Regions from separate parts of the Streptomyces sp. NPDC001508 genome, predicted to be linked through region 1. Evidence: riboswitches for the same ligand, from Rfam matches in the RefSeq annotation. Region 1 holds a riboswitch; the other holds the start of a gene.

Region 1 (3,406 bases):
CCGCCCTGCGGCAGTTGACGGACACCGGCACGGCCGACTTCCACGGTGAGCTGCTCACCGCGGCCCCGCCGATCCCCGCGCGCGTACCGGGGGCCGAGAACGGCGTTCCCCTGCTGGTCGCCGCGATGGGCCCGCAGGCGCTGCGCGTCAGCGGTGAGCTGGCGGACGGGATCCTCCCCTATCTGGCCGGGCCACGCGCCCTGGCGGAACACATCGTGCCCGCCCTGACGGCCGCGGCCGAGGCCGCCGGCCGGCCCGCGCCCCGGATCGTGGCCCTGGTGCCCGGCGTGGTCACGGACGACGTGGAGGCGGTGCGGGCCAAGGCCACCGAGCAACTGGCGTTCTACGAACAGATCCCGTCCTACGCACGGGTCATCGAACTCTCCGCCGCCCGGCGGGCCGCCGACGTGGCCGTGATCGGCGACGAGAAGACGGTCGCCGCCGAGGTACGGCGGTACCGGGACGCCGGAGCCACCGAGGTCGTCTTCTCGGGCACCGAGATCGCCGGGGAGGCGGACCGGCGGCGCACCTGGGCGCTCCTCGGCGAACTCGCCGGCTGAGTGCCCGACGGCGGGCCGCCGACCGGATACCTGACCGCACACCATGGCGAGGCCGGGCCTCGCGGAACGAGGGAGCACCCATGACCACCGATGTCACCCCGACGGATCTCCATGCCTTCACCGAGGAATGGCTGGACTGGTACCGCGCCCAGGAGGCCCGGCTCGCCGATCCGCACGGTTTTCTGGCGATCACCGCCCTGCACTGGCTCGACGACCGGCCGCAGCGCTTCCCCGACGCCCCCGGTGTCTGGCGTACCGGCCGCGACGGGGTCGTCGTCACCCTGGACGACGGAGAGGAACTGGTCGTCCAGGGAACACCGGTGCGGGGCGAGCACCGTTTCGGCGTGCTTCCCGAGCGCGGCGGTGTCGACGCGGTCTGGAAAGACGCCGTGATCGAGGTCGCCAAGCGTGGCGGGCACGACATCGTGCGTCCCCGGCACCCGGACGCGCCGTTGCGTGCCGCCTTCACCGGGACACCCGCCTACCCGCCCCATCCGCGCTGGGTGGTGAAGGGCCGTTATCTGCCCTTCGACGAGCCGCGGCCGACCACCGTGGGCGCCGCGGTGGAGGGCCTCGAGCATGTGTACGACGCCCCGGGCAGGATCGAGTTCGAGCTGGACGGGCGCCGGTTGTCCCTGACCGCCTTCCCCGGGCGCGGTGCGGGCCGGCTGACAGTACTGTTCACCGACGCGACCTCCGGGGTCACCACCTATGCCGCCAACCGGGTCCTGGCCGTGGAGCCGCCCGCCGCCGACGGCGGCGTCGTACTGGACTTCAACCGCGCCGCCAATCTGCCGTGCGCCTACACGGACCTGGCGACCTGCCCGCTGCCACCGGCCGAGAACCGGCTTCCCGTGGCGATCGAGACCGGCCAGAAGATCCCGCACGAGCGCGGCGGCTCCTGACCGGCCCACGCCGCTCCCGCGGTCGCCCGGCCACCGTCGTCGTGACCCGCGCCGCGGTGGATACCGCGGCTCCGCGGTTCCGGGACGGGCTCGTCGGCGATGCCGACGCGCACCGCACCCGGTGGTGGCCGTCATCGGGGATTGACGCATGACAACACCGCTCCGTACGATCACGTCCGGCATTGAGTGTCAGCGTCAAGCCCTGGCTCGCTGACCGGCAACCCTCCCCCGCGGTGGGGTGCTCCAGGTGAAAGCCCGGCAGGACCACCCACATGTCCTGCAAGCGCGTGCCCCCGGGACCGGGGGCGGGAAACATGGAGGACCGGGATGCGGCACAGCGATGAGCCCAGGGCCTCCTTCGCCGTCGCCACGGTGTTCTCCCGGCTCTCCCGCCGACGCCACATCGGTCTTCAGCGCTTCACCAGCTGTCTGTGTCTCGTCTGACACTTCGTCTCATGGCCGGCCGGCGGCCTTCGCCGGCCACGGCTGCCGGTATGTGTCTCCCCCAGCGCCCTGCGTGGTGCCGTCGGCCCGCTGCCCATGTTCCGCGACCGCCATGGGATGTCACACCCGGAAGGAAACAGGCCGGCTTCGGCCAAAGCGGAGGTTCTGATGCCCGTCACCCAACGTATCTACGGCGCCTTGCGTTCGGGTATACGGGACGGCCGGGTGCCTTCGGGCTCGCGGCTGGACGAGGTGAAGCTGGGCCGTGCGCTCGCCGCCCCGCGCGACGCGGTCCGACTGGCGCTCCAGCGTCTGCGCGACGACCGGCTGGTCGAGCGAGCGCCACGCAGGGGCACGGTGGTGAGGCGCGGCCCCAGCCGCGTGGACGTCGGTCAACTCTTCCGTGTCCGCAATCTCGACCCGACGGTGGCGCTGCTGGAGATCACCACCTGCCCCACTCCGCCCGGACTGTTCGACGAGGGGCCGTCCGCGACCGAGGCGGTGACGATCGAGCGGCTACTGGGCCACGGTGACGCCCTGTGTTTTGAAATAACCTTCGCCAGGGCCGTCGACGCCGGCTTGCTCGGCAGGCTGTCGAAGCTGTACGCGCAGGACCGGTCACGCCGACAGGCCGACCAACCTCTTGGCGAGTACTTCATGGAGGCCTACGGGACGGCACTCGGGAGTGTGGCCGTCACCGCGGAAGTCGTGGAAGGTGATCGGCAGCTCGCCGCGCTCATCCGTATCGGCGACAGCGAACCGGTCTTCCGGTTCGAGCGACGGCTCAGCGACACCGGGGGTGTCCTCCTTGAGGTGACACACGCGTACTTCCCGGCGAGTGCCAACTTCCTCGACTTCACCGGCGACTTCACCCGGGCCGACTGACGGTGGCGGCGTGGACGCGGGCCGACCGCGAGAGGCGTACGCGTCGCCGCGTAATCCCGCGTAATCGCCGTCCGAGGCCCGGAATCAACGGGCCGAACAGGGTCGGATTGGCGCGGATTCCAGAGTGTGAAACCGAAGACAAATCAATCCGGTCAGCGTTTACGATGCCTTTCGGATTTCACGTCCGCGATCTCTGGGAGGCTGGATGCCGGGTCGGCTGTCAAGGACTGCGTTTCGCCCGGCGGCGATGGTCTTCGTTCCGACAGATGACGGCACACTGTGTGGCGGCCGGCCAGGGTGGCCGACGTCGTACGCCGTCTGACGGAGCTGAGCCCGTATTTGGAGACCCTGGTCGGCAGACCCGCCCGGATCGCCGACGGCACAGCCCGTATCGCGCGGACGGCCGGTGTCGACGGATTCAATCTGCACGAGTTCCTCATTCCCCACGAATTCACCGAGTTCATCGAGTCCGTCATACGATCCTGCAGCGGCGCGGCCTGTACCGCACCGCGTACGAACCGGGCAGCCACCGGCACCGGCTGCTCGGCCGGGGCGGCCGGGTGGCAGGCACCCGTCCCGCCGCCGTCTTCCGGGAGGTTTCCCTATGAGTTC
Region 2 (3,406 bases), on a different contig from region 1:
TCCGGGGCTTCCGACCCGCCGGGCCGGGAACGCGTTCCCCAACTCTACCGCGTTCAACCCCACTGAATAGCCCCCTCCGCTTCTCTCACGGAGGGGGCCATCGGGTGAACAGTCGGTAATCGGAGTTACCGAAGGTAAAGGATCGTCAGCCGCCGGCCACGGCCGGGATGATGGACACGCCCGCACCGTCCGGCGTCGCCGTCTGCAGGCCCTGCTCGAAGCGGACGTCGTCGTCGTTGACGTACACGTTCACGAAGCGGCGCAGCTTGCCCTGGTCGTCCAGGACGCGTGCGGAGATGCCGGTGTGGTTCTTCTCCAGGTCGGCGATCACCTCTGCGAGGTTCGCGCCCTCGGCGCTCACCTCCGCCAGGCCGCCCGTGTAGGTACGCAGGATGGTGGGGATGCGAACGGTCACGCTCATGCGAGGCCAGCCTCTCGGAAGGAGTCCAGGTTCGGACGGATGGTGGCGGTCAGGCCGGTGCCGGCCACCGCGTCGAGGGTCTTGAGGCCGTCGCCGGTGTTGAGGACGACCGTGGTGAGCGCTGGGTCGAGCACACCGTCGTCGATGAGCTTCTTCGTCACGCCCACGGTGACACCGCCGGCCGTCTCCGCGAAGATGCCCTCGGTGCGCGCCAGCAGCTTGATCGCGTCGACGACCTGTTCGTCCGTCACGTCCTCCACCGCGCCGCCCGTACGGCGCGCGATGTCCAGTACGTACGGCCCGTCGGCCGGGTTGCCGATCGCCAGGGACTTGGCGATCGTGTTCGGCTTCTGCGGGCGGACCACGTCATGACCGGCCTTGAACGCGGTCGACACCGGCGAGCAGCCCTCGGCCTGCGCGCCGAAGATCTTGTACGGCCGGTCCTCGACCAGACCCAGCGCGATCAGCTCCCGCAGCCCCTTGTCGATCTTGGTGAGCTGGGAGCCGGAGGCGATCGGCACGACGATCTGGTCGGGCAGCCGCCAGCCGAGCTGTTCGCAGATCTCGTACGCCAGGGTCTTGGAGCCCTCCGCGTAGTACGGGCGCAGGTTGACGTTGACGAAGCCCCAGCCCTCGCCCGCCGGGTCGCCGATCAGCTCGGAGCAGAAGCGGTTCACGTCGTCGTAGTTGCCCTCGATGCCGACGAGGTCACCGCCGTAGATCGCGGCCATGACGACCTTGCCCTGCTCCAGGTCGTGCGGGATGAACACACAGGAGCGGAGGCCGGCCCGGGCCGCCGCGGCGCCGACGGCTCCGGCGAGGTTGCCTGTGGAGGAGCAGGACAGGGTCGTGAAGCCGAAGGCGCGCGCCGCCTCCAGCGCCTGGGCGACCACCCGGTCCTTGAAGGAGTGCGTCGGGTTGCCGGAGTCGTCCTTCACGTACAGGCCGCCGGTGACGCCGAGTTCGCGGGCCAGGTTGTCGGCCTGGACCAGCTTGGTCCAGCCGGGGTTCAGGTTGGGCTTTTCGGCCACGTCCGCGGGGACGGGCAGCAGCGGCGCATAGCGCCAGATGTTCGCGGGGCCCGCCTCGATCGTCCGGCGCAGCTCCTCGGTGTCGTACGCCGAGAAGTCGTAGGCGATCTCCAGCGGGCCGAAACACTCCTCGCAGGCGAACACCGGGCCGAGCGGCACCCGGTGACCGCACTCGCGGCAGCTGAGGGCCGCGGCGGGACCGAGGTCCACCGACTGGTTCGTGGTGCTTGCAACGGTCTGCACAGCCATGTGAGGCGAGGCCCTTTCTCCTCATCTTCCTCACGACGCATCTCGCCGTGAGACGGATTTGGCACCTTCCCTAGCCGGGAGCCTCGCGGAAACGATCGGCTTGCGCAGCGATCAGTACGAGTACCGGCTGGAGGGTTGCCGGGGCTTCATCGGGCCGTGTCCCTCTGCCCCTCTGGATGAGCTGTATGCGGTTGTGAACGCCGACGACCCCCGCCATGCGATGGTCATCCGCGTTGTTCAAGACTGTAACCGACGGCCAGGACAGTTGAGATAGTCGTCCGAACCGCGAGATGGATCACACATGCACCAGGTGTGATCACGACAGTGAGGAGCAGCTGACTGTGCTGGAAGAAGTCGAGCGCTGGCTGGCCACCCGCTCCTGGTCCGTGACCGACCGGCCACTGCACAAGATCATCACCGCGAAACAGCGTACGGGCCAGTCGGTCTCCGTCGTGCTGCCCGCGCTCAACGAGGAGGAGACGGTCGGCGACATCGTCGCCGTCATCCGGCACGACCTCGTACGGCAGGCGGCGCTGGTCGACGAGATCGTCGTCGTCGACTCGGGGTCCACCGACCGCACCTCCGAGGTGGCCGCCGCGGCGGGTGCCCGGGTGGTGCACCGCGACGCCATCCTGCCGCGGCTGCCCGCCGCGCCCGGCAAGGGCGAGGTCCTGTGGCGCTCGCTGCTCGTCACCGGCGGGGACATCGTCTGCTTCGTCGACGCGGACCTGCGGGAGTTCTCCTCCGACTTCGTCACCGGGATCGTCGGCCCGCTGCTCACCGAACCGGACGTCGACCTGGTCAAGGCGATGTACGACCGACCGCTGGGCGATGCGGCCGGCCAGGGCGGCCGGGTCACCGAGCTGATGGCCCGACCGCTGCTCAACCTGCACTGGCCGCAGCTGGCCGGTTTCGTGCAGCCGCTCGGCGGCGAGTACGCGGCCCGCCGCTCACTGCTGGAGCGGCTGCCGTTCCCCGTCGGATACGGCGTCGAACTGGGCATGCTGGTCGACGCCCTGCACCTGGTGGGCCTGGACGCCCTCGCCCAGGTCGACGTCGGTGTGCGCAAGCACCGGCACCAGGACGGGCAGGCCCTGGGCCGGATGGCCGCCGCGATCTACCGCACCGCGCAGCTGCGGCTGGCCCGCGGGCACCTCGTACGGCCCTCCCTCACCCAGTTCGAGCGGGGCGAGAACGGCTTCGAGCCGCACACCTACCCGGTGGACACGGAGGAACGACCACCGATGGCACAGATCACGGAATACACCACCCGCCAGGTGGCCTGACCCCACGACCGCCCCGACCCGAAACACAGCCGAAAACACCCCACAAACCACAACGGGACACGGGCCGACACCGGACACGCAGGCCGACACAGGACACGGGCCGACACGGGGCACGGCTGAGGCAAGGCGCGACCGAGACGCGGCGCAGGCCGCGGCAAAGCGCGAGCCGCAGCACGGCGCCAGCCGAAACAGAGCAGGGGCCGAGGCAAGGCGCGGGTCGAAGCAGAACGCGAGCCGAGACGCGGCGCGGGCGCGGGCTCCGGCTGGGGCTCGTCGTGGCAGGCGCAAGCCGAAACACGGCGCGAGCCGAAGGAGCGCAGGCCGAGGCAAAGCGCGGGCCGAAACGCCACGCGAACTTAAGCAGGACACGGGCCGAAACGCCACACGGACCTAAGCAGGACACGGGCCGACACGGGACG

What was found. A riboswitch is a leader RNA that binds a small molecule or an ion and turns the genes downstream of it on or off. The one in region 1 is predicted to bind S-adenosylmethionine.
Region 2: linked by a shared signal. The riboswitch ahead of thrC (threonine synthase) and the one ahead of ABT245_RS46095 (putative leader peptide) in region 1 are both predicted to bind S-adenosylmethionine.

Annotation. Positions count from the first base shown of each region.
Region 1 covers NZ_JBEPAP010000016.1:4,459-7,864, reverse strand. The annotation lists gene ABT245_RS16960 (LLM class F420-dependent oxidoreductase) at 1-560, shown strand, start outside; gene ABT245_RS16955 (DUF1684 domain-containing protein) at 641-1,465, shown strand; SAM riboswitch class IV at 1,644-1,757, shown strand; gene ABT245_RS46095 (putative leader peptide) at 1,793-1,909, shown strand; gene ABT245_RS16950 (GntR family transcriptional regulator) at 2,078-2,794, shown strand; gene ABT245_RS16945 (acyl-CoA dehydrogenase family protein) at 3,399-3,406, shown strand, end outside.
Region 2 covers NZ_JBEPAP010000060.1:18,159-21,564, reverse strand. The annotation lists gene ABT245_RS36110 (MoaD/ThiS family protein) at 146-421, opposite strand; gene thrC (threonine synthase) at 418-1,701, opposite strand; SAM riboswitch class I at 1,720-1,884, opposite strand; gene ABT245_RS36100 (glucosyl-3-phosphoglycerate synthase) at 2,043-2,987, shown strand.